Regions from separate parts of the Pseudoalteromonas sp. NEC-BIFX-2020_015 genome, predicted to be linked through region 2. Evidence: predicted binding sites of a transcription regulator. Region 2 holds the regulator's gene; the other holds the start of a gene.
What was found. Region 2 encodes FliA, which starts transcription of late flagellar genes. Its sites were predicted from a motif close to CTAAAGNTNNNNNNNNNNNNGCCGATA; they were not measured.
Positions count from the first base shown of each region.

Region 1 (3,429 bases), on a different contig from region 2:
TGTTTACTCATTGTTGAGCTATATTTAATAATCGCGTTCAACAATATATTTTGCCAAGTTTTCGAGCTCACGTGTATCAGCATCAATTTCAGCTAGCGCATTGAGTGCTTGATTGAGTAATGATTGTGCTTTTTCTTTTGCGCCATCTAAGCCCAATATTGCAGGGTAAGTTGCTTTATTTGCTGCGATATCAGAGCCTTGCGGTTTTCCGAGTGTGTATGTATCGCCTTCAACGTCTAGGATATCGTCTTGTACCTGAAAAGCCAACCCAATTGCATTTCCAAAAATTCTTAGCTGCTGTAGTGTACGCTCATTTGTATTTATAGAACACATGGCACCTAGCGCTATAGCGCAGTTTAATAATGCACCTGTTTTTAAATTATGCATGCGTTCGAGTTCAGATAAGCTAATCACTTTATCCGTAGCAGCAATATCTAACGCTTGCCCACCAACCATACCCTCAATTCCAGATGCTTTAGCCAATACGGCAATCATTTTTAATTGTTGCTGAGCAGGCACTTTAAATTGATGATTGGCAATTAATTCAAATGCTAATGTTTGTAGTGCATCACCTGCCAATATAGCTTGTGCCTCACTATACATTATATGGCATGTTGGCCGACCACGGCGCAAGTCATCATCATCCATTGCAGGTAAATCATCATGTACAAGCGAATAACTATGAATACATTCTATGGCAGCTGCGAGAATATCAAGATCTTGTTTGTTTGCGCCTAGCATTTTCCCCGTGGCGTATACCAAAAATGGGCGTATACGTTTGCCACCATTTAAAACACCATAATGAGTTGCATTTTTAATGGTTTCGTCTGTATCTAGAGGCTGTTTAAAATACTGATTAAGGGTTGTTTCAACATCGTGTTGAGCCTGTTTTATTTGTTCTTTTAATGGCACCGATTAATCCAAATCATTATCAAAAGTTGTAAGCGCTGATTGGTTATTATTACCCATTAGAATAGCTACTTTTTGCTCTGCTTGTTGTAGTTTATTCGATGATGCCCCCGCTAGTGAAATCCCACGTTCGAACTGTTTTAATGACTGCTCAAGAGATAACTCTCCTTGCTCCATTTGTGTGACGATTAATGAAAGTTCTTCGAGTGCTTGCTCAAAACTGAGGTTTTCTGGTTTTTTAGTCGCCATACAGAATTTAACTTAGATGATAGAAATTTGAGGCCAATTTTAGGGGGAATGCTAAACTAGGTCAAAGACTGATGTGTTTTTTTTAATTAATAATTGGTTTTGCTCGTAAATACATTGGAGTATAAGAATAGGTTAATGCGAGATTTACTGTAATACTTAATTAAATTGAACAAAATACAGCTCGATATTCTTAATTTATTTATATGAAATGATTTAAGTATTTCAATAAATTGCCGATAAGCGCTTAATAATAAAAATTTGTTGTCAGTGGCAGCAATGTATCGATTCCTCTGGAGGGATAAGTGGATTTAGCAACCATAATAGGTATTCTCGGAGCTATTGGCTTAATTGTCATGTCCATGTTTATGAGTAGTAGCGGTGAAATGGCGATGTTTTACAATACACCGTCAGTGGTTATCGTATTTGGCGGTTCACTGTTTATTGTTTTATCTAACTTTACAATGTCTCAGTTTCTTGGAATAGGTAAAGTTGTAACCAAAGCATTCATGTTTAAGATTGAATCTCCTGAAGAACTTATTGAAAAAGCAGTTGAACTTGCTGATTCAGCACGTAAAGGAGGGTTCTTAGCACTTGAAGAGGCTGAAATCCCTAACGGATTTATGCGCAAAGGTGTCGATATGCTTGTAGATGGCCACGATGCTGATGTTGTGCGCGCTACATTACAAAAAGATATTTCTTTAACCCTTACTCGCCATGAAACGGGGGCCGGTTTATTTAAATCACTGGCTGATATAGGCCCTGCAATGGGTATGATTGGTACGCTCATTGGGTTAGTGGCAATGTTGTCAAACATGGATGATCCAAAAGCGATAGGACCTGCAATGGCGGTAGCGCTTTTGACCACATTATACGGCGCATTTTTAGCGAACGTTGTAGCAATTCCAATTCAAGTGAAATTAGAGCTGCGTAAAGAAGAAGAAGCAATGAACCAGCGTTTGATTCTAGATGCAGTTTTGGGTATTCAAGATGGCCAAAACCCAAAAGTAATAGAAGGTATTTTGAAAAACTACTTACCAGAGTCAAAACGTAAAGTGGATACTGAGGAGTAAGCATGTCTGATCAAGAGTGCAAATGCCCACCACCTGGTCTGCCCGCATGGATGGGAACCTTTGCTGATTTAATGTCATTGTTGATGTGCTTCTTTGTACTTTTGCTCGCGTTTTCAGAAATGGATGTCCTCAAGTTTAAGCAAATTGCGGGTTCGATGAAGTTTGCTTTTGGTGTTCAAAATAAAATAGAAGTTAAAGATATTCCAAAAGGAACGTCCGTGATTGCCATGGAGTTTACCCCCGGTAAACCTGAGCCAACACCTATAGAGACAATTCAGCAACAAACCGTCGAAATGACACAGCAAATGCTAGAGTTTCAAGCGGGCGATGAAAGCTCTGCAGGTGGTCGTCAAGAGCAGCGCGGCGATAAGCGTGGTGGTGAATCTCAAAGTACTGCACAAGAGCAGTCATCAGAGCAATCAACAGCGGCGGCTGATCAAGAACAAGTAAATGAACTCGTTAAAAAAATTGCTCAACAGTTGGAGCAGCAAATCATAGATGGTGCAATAGAGCTTGAATCACTTGGTCAGCAAATTATTATTCGGATCCGTGAAAATGGTTCATTTCCTTCAGGTAGCGCATTTTTACAACCTAAATTTAAACCAATTATTCGTGATATTGCGACGTTATTAAAAGATGTGCCAGGTGAAATTACAGTCTCTGGGCATACCGATGATTTTCAAGTTTCTAATGAGTTATATACCAATAATTGGGACTTGTCATCTAAGCGTGCTGTTGCCGTTGCCACAGAAATGCAAAAAGCACAAGGGTTTGATAAAACAAGAATGATGGTTGTTGGTCACGCAGAAACCCGCCCATTAGTGCCAAATGAAACGGATACTGATAGACGCCGTAATCGGCGTGTTGAGATTTCTATAATGCAAGGTAAAGCGAAAGAATCAGATCCAATAGAAGTTCGTTAATGATACTTGGCAAAGTACTTTTTTTAGCATAAAGTAAATTTTCCTTAACAAGTGTAACGGAGTGACTTATGAGAAAAATAGACAAGTATAGCTATATGCCAGGTAATGGCGGTGGCAATGACGATGATGATAAGAAACCAGATAAAAAATAGCTATGGCTGATTGGTTTTTGAAGTTTATTTTAATTTTGGAAAATAGCTGGGTGTTTATTTTAAGCCCAGCTATTTTTGTTTTCTATTTACGTAAAGATTTTTTTGCACTTCGTTTTGTTTCGATAA
Region 1 covers NZ_JABCJL010000004.1:197,040-200,468, forward strand. Annotated here, with positions in the region: gene ispA ((2E,6E)-farnesyl diphosphate synthase) at 25-912, opposite strand; gene HH219_RS04945 (exodeoxyribonuclease VII small subunit) at 916-1,158, opposite strand; gene pomA (flagellar motor protein PomA) at 1,461-2,228, shown strand; gene HH219_RS04955 (flagellar motor protein MotB) at 2,231-3,151, shown strand; gene HH219_RS04960 (hypothetical protein) at 3,306-3,429, shown strand, end outside.
Region 1: a site for FliA is predicted at 1,371-1,397, ahead of pomA (flagellar motor protein PomA). Genes of this name have one in related genera too.

Region 2 (3,429 bases):
AAGATGCTAATGAATTAGCTGAAGTTTTATACCATTTACGAAATAAGCGTCTAGTATTAATAGATACGGCGGGAATGAGTCAGCGTGATTTACGTTTAACAGAGCAATTAAACACCTTAATGCGCAATCAAAGAGTTGATATTCGCAATTACTTGGTGCTTAGTGCAACAGCGCAAATTAACGTTTTACAAGAAACCGTAAGACACTTTAAAAAAGTACAATTAAGTGGCTGTATTTTCACCAAATTAGATGAATCACTAAGTTTAGGTGAGATAATTAGTATAGCGATTCAAAATCGCCTCCCAATAGGGTATCTTACTAATGGTCAGCGAGTCCCTGAGGACATCCGGGTGGCTAATGCAGAGAAATTAGTAAAAAAAGCTGAACAATTGTATTTAAAAAGAACAAAAGCACAACATTCGCGACGTCAAGCAGTAGCGTCAAGCACAGTAGGGATGTATGATTAACACAGTATTAGATCAAGCAAGTGGCCTGCGTAAAATGAGTCAAAACAATAATAACGGCGTTAAGGTTATCGCTGTCACTGGTGGTAAGGGAGGCGTTGGTAAAACAAACGTTTCACTTAATACTGCGATTGCTTTGGGTCAACTCGGAAACAGAGTATTAGTATTGGATGCCGATTTAGGCCTAGCAAACTGTGATGTGATGTTAGGATTACGTGTTGAGCGTAACTTGTCTCACGTATTGTCGGGTGAATGTGAGCTCGATGAAATTTTAGTTGAAGGCCCCGCAGGGATAAAAATAGTCCCCGCTACCTCCGGCTCGCAGAGTATGGTTGAATTATCGCCATCAGAGCATGCCGGTCTTATTCGTGCCTTTAGTGAGCTAAATACCGAATTTGATATATTAATTGTTGATACTGCAGCCGGTATTTCAGATATGGTGCTCAGTTTTTCGCGCGCCGCACAAGATGTGATGGTTGTCGTATGTGACGAGCCCACTTCAATTACTGATGCCTATGCGCTTATTAAAATATTAAGTCGTGAACACGGCGTATACAAGTTCAAAATAGTCGCTAATATGGTACGCAGTATACGTGAAGGTCATGAGTTATTTGCAAAGTTATCTAAAGTCACAGATCGTTTTTTAGATGTGTCGATGGAACTAGTTGCAACTGTGCCTTATGATGAAAATATGCGAAAGTCTACGCGCCGTCAAAAAGTAATCGTAGAGCTGTTTCCTAGCTCACCAGCTGCAATTGCATTTAAAACACTCGCGACAAAAGCAGTAAAATGGCCTATACCTAATCAACCATCTGGCCATTTAGAATTTTTCATAGAAAAATTAGTAAACGGCTAATTATGACGGCATCGGTGAATAAAGCGATGGGATATCAATCTACACAGAACTTAAATGTGATTGTTGAGCGCCATGCTTCATTAGTCAAAAAAGTGGCGTGCCATTTAATTGCTCGTTTACCACCAAGTGTACAGTTGGATGATTTAATTCAATCAGGAATGATTGGTTTAATTGAAGCCTCGAAAAACTTTGACGCCACTAAAGGCGCCAGTTTTGAAACATTTGCAGGTATTCGTATTCGTGGTGCTATGCTTGATGAAATGAGGCGTGGTGATTGGGCTCCAAGATCGGTGCATCGCAATAGTCGTATGGTTGCAGAAGCGATATCAGAGTTAGAAAGTGGACTTAATCGTGAACCAAAAGATATTGAAGTTGCTGAAAAACTTGATATTACGCTAGATGAGTACCATCATATTCTTAATGATGTGAATTCTAGTAAAATACTAGGCATTGAAGACCTTGGTGTTGATGAAGATGTAATTACACCAGTTGGACATGATTTAGCACTAGATAAGCCTTTTAATAATGTTAAAAATGATAAGTTTAATCAATCATTGCTAGAGGCAATAAAGTCTTTACCAGAACGAGATGGTTTAGTGCTATCGCTTTACTACAATGATGAAATGAATTTAAAAGAAATTGGGCACATACTCGATGTAAGTGAATCGCGTGTGAGTCAGATACATGGTCAGGCGATGATTAAGCTTAAAGCAAAAATCAATGACTGGATAAACTAGTAGTAAGTAAATATAGGTTCAGACCTCACCGGAGGATGTTTTGGATAAAAACATGAAAATTCTTGTTGTTGATGACTTTTCGACGATGAGACGTATTATCAAAAATCTGTTAAGGGATTTAGGTTTTACTAATGTGCAAGAAGCTGATGATGGCTCAACAGCTTTGCCGATGCTGCAAAATCAAGAGTTTGATTTTGTTGTGACAGACTGGAATATGCCTGGAATGCAAGGTATTGATTTGCTAAGAGCAATCAGAGCGGATGATACGCTTAAGCATATTCCAGTGTTAATGGTAACCGCAGAAGCTAAAAAAGAACAAATTGTAGCTGCTGCACAAGCCGGCGTTAACGGCTACATCGTTAAACCATTTACTGCAGCAACACTAAAAACCAAATTGGAAAAAGTGTTTGAGCGTTTAGGTTAAATAAAGAGGAGAGGCTTATGTCAGCACCTGCTGCGCCTCAGATCAGTTTAGAGCAAGCCCGTCAGCTTGTGGTTTACTTAGAAAACGGTGAACAAGACAAAGCTGATCAACTAATTCTAGATGCGGCGTCAAAAGAGCAGTCAGAACTTTTTGCAGAGGTTGGTAAGTTAACTCGCCAACTTCATGATGCGCTGAAAAATTTTGAACTCGATACACGTCTAGCTGATTTAACCACCGAAGCCTTACCGGATGCTAAACAGCGGCTCAATTATGTTATGGAAATGACAGAAAGTGCTGCTAATAAAACGATGGATGCGGTAGAGGCTAGTTTACCTATAGCTCAGCAACTAGCAGATGAAATTTCACATATCAAACCCACATGGGATCGTTTGATGAACCGTGAAATTGAATTGGGCGAGTTTAAAACGCTCTGCCATAGCTTAGATAAGTTTATGAATAACTCGCATTCTAAGACTGATGAATTACAAGGTCTAATGACCAATGTATTGATGGCACAAGATTATCAAGATTTAACTGGGCAAGTAATTCGCCGTGTTATTGAACTTGTAAGAGAAGTTGAAGATAGCTTAATCCATTTGCTTACTGCATTTGGTACCCATGATGATGGCGACACTAAAGTACAACAACAAGCCATTGAAACACCGCCTGCTGAAGATACACTTGCAGGTCCTGAAGGGCCAATAATTGATAAAGAATCACGTGATGATGTTGTCTCAGGACAAGATGAAGTTGATGATTTGTTATCAAGCTTGGGTTTCTAAGAGGAGAAGACTGCATGAGCTTTGAAGTCGATGAAGATATTTTACAAGATTTTCTAGTTGAAGCTGGAGAAATTCTTGAGCTTTTATCAGAACAGCTAGTAGAACTTGAAAATAACCCTGATGATACCGAGTTGCTCAATGCAATTTTCCGTGGATTTCATACGGT
Region 2 covers NZ_JABCJL010000008.1:82,036-85,464, forward strand. Annotated here, with positions in the region: gene flhF (flagellar biosynthesis protein FlhF) at 1-467, shown strand, start outside; gene HH219_RS07980 (MinD/ParA family protein) at 460-1,320, shown strand; gene HH219_RS07985 (RNA polymerase sigma factor FliA) at 1,347-2,057, shown strand; gene cheY (chemotaxis response regulator CheY) at 2,098-2,481, shown strand; gene HH219_RS07995 (protein phosphatase CheZ) at 2,499-3,263, shown strand; gene HH219_RS08000 (chemotaxis protein CheA) at 3,278-3,429, shown strand, end outside.